3 regions of the Pseudoalteromonas sp. A757 genome follow, and region 3 is predicted to be linked to each of the others. Evidence: predicted binding sites of a transcription regulator. Region 3 holds the regulator's gene; each other region holds the start of a gene.
What was found. Region 3 encodes FliA, which starts transcription of late flagellar genes. Its sites were predicted from a motif close to CTAAAGNTNNNNNNNNNNNNGCCGATA; they were not measured.

Region 1 (2,274 bases), on a different contig from region 3:
CCCAATGAAATTTAAAAGCTTAGTTGCCGCAATGGGTGTGGCTATTACTACATTAGTTTCTACTCAAGTATCTGCTTTAGACGAAAAGTTACCAGAGTACAATAAAACTAGCGGTATCTCAGGAAACTTCTCTTCTGTAGGTTCTGATACGCTTGCCAATATGATGACGTTTTGGGCTGAAGAATACAAAAGAATATACCCTAACGTAAACATCCAGATCCAGGCTGCTGGTTCCTCAACTGCGCCACCAGCTCTAACGGAAGCAACGGCAAACTTCGGTCCAATGAGCCGTAAGATGAAGTCAAAAGAAATCGAGGCTTTTGAAAAGCGCTACGGTTATAAGCCGACAGAAGTTCGTGTCGCAATTGATGCCCTAGCAGTATTTGTACACAAAGATAACCCAATCGAAGGCTTAACAATTGAACAGGTTGATTCAATCTTCTCTTCAACGCGCAAGTGTGGAGCATCAGCACAAGCAAATCGCTGGAGTGACATTGGCCTGACGGGGGATTGGGCTGCAAAAGATATCCAGCTTTATGGTCGTAACTCTGTATCTGGTACTTATGGTTACTTCAAGAAAAAAGCACTGTGTAAAGGTGACTTCCGCAATAATGTTAACGAGCAGCCAGGTTCTGCGTCTGTGGTACAGTCTATCTCGTCTTCAGTGAATGCGATTGGTTACTCTGGTATCGGTTATAAAACGTCAGGCGTACGTACCGTACCACTAGCGAAAAAAGGCACAAACTACGTTGATGCAACATTAGAAAATGTGGCACAGGGTAAATACCCACTGTCTCGCTTCCTATACCTATATGTAAACAAGCACCCTAATAAAGAATTAGCACCTATCGAAGCTGAATTCTTGAAGATGGTATTGTCTAAAGAAGGTCAAAAGATCGTTGAGAAAGATGGTTACGTTCCTCTTTCTAGCGAAATGGCGACACGCGAATTGAAAAAGTTAGGTTTACTCTAATCTATTATTCAACTCGCTAATTACTTGTTGTTATTGATGCCGCTCATTGAGCGGCATTTTTTGTTACTACATCATCATGTTCCCAGATTGAATAATTTGTTTAAATCTTCATCCTAAAACGGCAAAAAAGCTGGAAATATTCTATATTTAGTTAAAATTTATAATAAATCAGTCGATAATGAACTCGTCTTACTTCAAAAGGTGTATATATGAGTCTAGGTACTGCTTTTGCTGATCTTAGTATTACCAAAAAGATCCACGCCATTACGCTCGTTGCGGTTGTCGCTTTTGTGGTTATCGTGTTTGTTAATTACAACGCTATTAGCTCTAATCAAAGGGCATTAAATGAATTAGAGGAGCAGACATATAAAATTCTTAACCTCGCCACAGAAAATGCAAATAAGCTGCAGAATTTAGATGAGCTATTCACTCAAGCTGTAACCTTCGGGGATGCAGAGTTGCTAGATAAAGCAAAAGAATATCAGCAGCAAATTCAAGCGAACCTGCAAAAAATTGAGTCGGTACAAAGCGGCTTTATGCCTTCAGATAATAGCGACGAGCTTGTGCAGTACGGCAAAATTGCGCAACAAATTGCAGGGGGAATGATTGATGGTACAGCTGACTTTTCCCGTATTCAAGAAGATGCCAAAAAGAAAACTGAAATCTACGAAGGCCTAGTCGCAGATTTTACCAAGGCGAAAGCAAACGCGGACGACCGCTTTGTCGAACTGCTACAAAACACTGAAGCACGTTCAGCAAATGCGCTCACGATAATGCTGATTGTGGCTGTTATTTCTTTACTTGTTCTGGTTTTCTTAGCGGTTGTGATTGCAAGAGGTATTGGCAACTCCGCTAAGGATGCGGCGCAAAATCTGAAACTGCTAGCGCAAGGGCAGGGTTCTTTGTCCACCACGCTCAATGTGCGCTCTCACGATGAAATTGGCCAAGTATCCATAAACTTCAATGAGTTTGTTGCTTTACTAAAAGGGGCGGTTGTCGAGGTCATGAGTGTCGTCGAGCCTTTGATGAAAGACTCAAGCCGTCTTGTTCAGGGCATGGAAAAAGCTGAAGGGGCAACTAAGCAACAAACGCATGACGCGGAAGTGGTACGTCAATCTATGGAAGAAATGCGGTTAAGTGTGGGTGATATCTCTCACTCGGCGTCACAGGCATCAGATGCTGCCCAGCTGGCCGAACAAGAAGTTGAGCAGAGTAAGCGCCAAATTCAGGTGTCAGTTAACGAATCACAAGCGTTAAGTGAAGAAATTAATCATGCAGCAGAGACGATCAATAAGCTAGCT
Region 2 (2,274 bases), on a different contig from region 3:
ACCCTGACTGGGGCGGGCTACTGCAGTTTTTTGAACCCGATGGCACACCCACTAAAAGTTATGCACCTAAGTTTAATTCACTGGTGGTTTTCGATGTGAGTAAAATTCATTCTGTGACTTACGTCGCGCCATTTGCAAAAGCGCCGCGACTCTCTGTCACGGGATGGTTTAGAACAATAGACATATAGGCGTTCGTTGAGCTTACGTATCTATTGTTCTAGATGTCTATTTTATTAATATTTTTCGCTTATCTTTTCGATGGTTAAGATCAACGCAAGGCCAGCGACGGCAAGCGCAATACATGCCAGCGTATTCGGGTCTTGACCGTACAGCGTACTGTATTGCGCAGGCAGAATGTTGGCCTGACTCAATGGCTTTTCGATACCACTGGAGTTCACGTAAGTCGTAAGCACTTGTTTCCAAGGCCACAATAAATTAAGCGAGCCCAGCAAAAAGCCAGCTAGTAGCGAGAACGTTACTTGCTGATAGTGCGCCAATAGCCAGCTGAGTAGACGCGAAAACGACATTAACCCCACAATACAACCGAGTAAGAATAGACTCACTAAGCCAAATTCAAGCTGGTTCACCGCACTGAGTACATGGCCATACATACCCAGCAACAGTAGAATAAAGCTCCCTGAGATCCCAGGTAAGATCATCGCGCAAATGGCGATAGCACCTGAAATAAAAAACATCCAATGAGATGCTTGCGCTTCAGCCGGTGAAAGGGAAGTAATAGCAAAAGCTATGATAGCACCGACTGCGCAGGCGATAATATTTTGGCCACTCCAATGAGAGACCTGTTTTGCAACATAGATAAAAGATGCGACGATAAGACCAAAGAAAAATGACCATACCAGTGTTTGGTGTGCCTCCAATAAATAAGTGATCACCTTCGCCAAAGACGCTGCACTGATGAGCAAACCAGAAAATACCGCCAGTAAGAAGCCACCATCAATGTGCTGCCAAGTGGCTTTTAGACCGTCACGGCGCAATGTGCTCAAGGCCTGTAAATTTACACTTTTAATGGCATTTAAAAAACGTGCATAGATACCAGTAATAAAAGCGATGGTACCACCAGAAACGCCCGGGACCACATCCGCAGCGCCCATTCCAGCCCCTTTTAAAAACATAAAGAGATAGTCTCGTTTGCTATCTTTGTACTGCACAAATTTCTCCTTTCATTTTCACTGCCGAGCAGTTTAACCCAAAAAATAGCGACAGCTAAAGCTTTCACTTAACTGGTCGATAACAAATTATGATGTTTTATGCGCTTGTACCATGATCATAAGAACGCTTTTATTACTCGCAACCTCTATATCCATCACGACTTTTGCAGCAGAGCACATTGATGCAGCACCGCTTGGTTCTCTGTATCAGCAAGACGCTAATCGCTTCTACGAGCCATCGCAGCTAATCAAGCTGGAAAGTGAAAATGAAAGCTTTTATGTGTTTCATCAAGAATATATGGCAGCCGCTCGCGAAGGCATCGTGATCTTATTGCCCGACATGCAAACTCCACCGCTCAATAACAGCGGCATAAGCTTTCTTGCAAAGCGATTAAGCGACGATGGTTATGATACTTATACCCTCACTCCGCCCGATCTTTCTTATGCACCGAGTTTGCTGGAGCAAGACATCGTGCTCCCCGACGCTGAAAAGCCTGTTCAGAAACTGATTTCACCCATTTCTGAATCAAATCTCGATGAATATAAAATGGCCTTGGTCAGCCGCTTCGAGGTACTTTATAACACGCTATCCATGACTCAAACAGAAAAGTTGGTGGTTGTCGCATTTGGTAATAGCGCAGGTTTATTCGGTGAGTATTTAGCAACACTGCCCAACCTACGTATAGATGCATTTGCCGTTGTTAGCCCACAATTGCCTAATGCAACACGGCAAAAGCATCTGGCATCCAACCTTTCTCTGATAAGCCCTGCTTTGCTGGATGTTTACTACAGTTTTGACAATCCAATTGTGGTCGATAATACGCAGGATAGAGCGCGCTGGGCAAGAAAGAATAGTAAGCTTGATTATCGCCAACGGGAGCTTTTTGGAGAAAAAACCGATCCTCTCCAACATCAAAGACTCAGAAAGGAATTACTCGGCTTTTTACGCGTCTTATAGTTTTCAGGTTAGCTCTTTTTTAAATATTCATAAGCAGACTGAATGTCTTGGCTTTTGCGCTTTGCCACTTCCATCATATGCTTAGGCAAGCCTTGTGACACCAATTTATCAGGGTGATGCTGCGACATCAATTTGCGATAGGCTTTT
Region 3 (2,274 bases):
GCAAGAGGTAAGCTTTCTTCGACTGCGTCCATCGTTTTGTTTGCAGCGCTTTCCGTCATTTCCATAACATAATTAAGGCGCTGCTTTGCATCAGGAATAGCCTCTGTTGTGAGATCTGCAAGCCGAGTATCTAGTTCAAAGTTCTTTAAAGATTCGTGCAACTGACGAGTTAGCTTTCCAACTTCTGCAAATAGCTCCGATTGCTCTTTGTTAGCAGCTTCTAAAATCAGCTGGTCAGCTTTTTCTTGTTCACCCTGCTCTAAAAGCTCGACAAGTTGTTTTGCTTGTTCAAGTGTAATTTGAGGCGCAGCATTTACAGACATAGGCCATATCCCCTTGCTGTTAGCCTAGTCGCTCAAATACTTTTTCAAGCTTAGTTTTAAGCGTGCCAGCTGTAAACGGTTTGACAATATATCCGTTAACTCCAGCTTGCGCTGCTGCAACTATTTGTTCCTTTTTCGCTTCTGCGGTAACCATCAACACTGGAATGTGCTTAAGTTTTTCATCCGCTCGTATTGCACGAAGCAGATCAATACCTTGCATGCCCGGCATATTCCAATCAGTTACTACAAAGTCAAACTCCTGATTTTGTAGCATCGGAAGTGCTGTACTACCATCATCAGCTTCTTGAACATTGGTAAAGCCTAAATCTCTTAATAGGTTTTTGATTATTCTTCTCATAGTAGAGAAATCATCAACCACGAGAATTTTCATGTTCTTATCCAAAACTTCCTCCAGTGAGGTTCGAACCCAACTATTTTATGTACTCTAATTTATCCAGTCATTGATTTTAGCTTTAAGCTTTATCATTGCCTGACCGTGAATTTGACTTACTCGAGATTCACTAACATCAAGAATGGCGCCAATCTCTTTTAAATTCATTTCGTCGTTATAGTAAAGTGACAAAACTAAAGCGTCTCTTTCGGGTAACGCTTTGATCGCATTTACTAAAGACTCGTTAAAACGCTCATTTTTAACGTTATTAAACGGTTTGTCTAGCGCAAAATCGCTGTTTGCAGGGGTTATCACATCTTCATCAACCCCAAGATCCTCAATCCCGATGACTTTGCTTGCATTTACATCATGTAAAATATGATGGTACTCATCTAGAGATATATCAAGTTTTTCAGCGATTTCAGTGTCTTTTGGTTCTCGACCAAGGAGAGATTCTAGCTCGGAGATAGCTTCAGCCACCATTCGGCTATTTTTATGTACGGAACGCGGAGCCCAATCGCCACGGCGAATTTCATCCAACATCGCGCCTCGAATACGGATCCCCGCAAAGGTCTCAAAACTAGCTCCTTTAGTAGCATCGAAATTTTTAGATGCTTCAATCAACCCAATCATCCCCGATTGGATGAGATCGTCGAGTTGCACACTTGCCGGAAGTCGAGCTATCAGGTGACACGCCACTTTTTTCACCAGTGGAGCATGCCGTTCGACCACCTTGTGAAGATGCTCTGAAGTTTGATATCCCGCAGCTCTGTTGACCGGAGAAGCCATAATCACCCGTTTACAAGTTGTTCAATGAAAAATTCTAGATGACCGGAAGGTTGATGAGGAATTGGCCATTTAACTGCTTTAGCGGCAAGCCCCTTAATCGCAATCGCGGCTGGGGAGCTCGGAAATAAATCTACGATAGCTCTTTGTCTACGAGAGGATTTACGCATGTTTTCGTCAAACGGTACGGTGGCCACTAACTCCAGTGCTACATCTAGAAAACGATCTGTAACTTTTGAAAGTTTAGCAAATAATTCTTGCCCTTCACGCATGCTGCGGACCATATTGGCAACAATTTTAAAACGATAGACACCATGCTCTCTGCTTAACACTTTGATCAATGCATAAGCATCGGTAATAGAGGTTGGTTCATCACACACGACGACCATCACATCCTGTGCAGCCCGAGAAAAACTCAGGACCATATCAGAGATACCTGCTGCGGTATCAACAATTAATACATCAAATTGAGTGTTAAGTTCGCTAAAAGCGCGAATAAGCCCGGCGTGTTCTGCTGGAGTCAACTCTACCATATTTTGAGAGCCAGAGGTCGCCGGTACAATTTTGATACCTGCGGGCCCCTCTACAAGAATTTCATCCAGTTCACACTCTCCCGACAACACGTGCGACAGATTTTTTTCTACTCGAAGACCTAACATTACATCACAGTTTGCCAAGCCCAAGTCCGCATCCAGAACTAGGACTCTTTGTCCTTGTTGACCCATAGCGATAGCAGTATTGAGTGAGACATTGGTTTTACCCACCCCACCTTTA

Region 1: DRB05_RS01325 (HAMP domain-containing methyl-accepting chemotaxis protein) is a predicted target of FliA. The motif match lies at 1,125-1,151, and genes of this name have one in related genera.
Region 2: DRB05_RS20605 (DUF3530 family protein) is a predicted target of FliA. The motif match lies at 1,225-1,251, and genes of this name have one in related genera.

Annotation. Positions count from the first base shown of each region.
Region 1 is NZ_QNQN01000049.1:30,812-33,085, reverse strand. Features, by position in the region: gene DRB05_RS01330 (phosphate ABC transporter substrate-binding protein) at 5-973, shown strand; gene DRB05_RS01325 (HAMP domain-containing methyl-accepting chemotaxis protein) at 1,183-2,274, shown strand, end outside.
Region 2 is NZ_QNQN01000074.1:233,874-236,147, forward strand. Features, by position in the region: gene DRB05_RS20595 (2OG-Fe(II) oxygenase family protein) at 1-188, shown strand, start outside; gene DRB05_RS20600 (DUF368 domain-containing protein) at 234-1,169, opposite strand; gene DRB05_RS20605 (DUF3530 family protein) at 1,282-2,127, shown strand; gene djlA (co-chaperone DjlA) at 2,136-2,274, opposite strand, start outside.
Region 3 is NZ_QNQN01000072.1:152,407-154,680, forward strand. Features, by position in the region: gene DRB05_RS16310 (protein phosphatase CheZ) at 1-323, opposite strand, end outside; gene cheY (chemotaxis response regulator CheY) at 343-726, opposite strand; gene DRB05_RS16320 (RNA polymerase sigma factor FliA) at 769-1,503, opposite strand; gene DRB05_RS16325 (MinD/ParA family protein) at 1,506-2,274, opposite strand, start outside.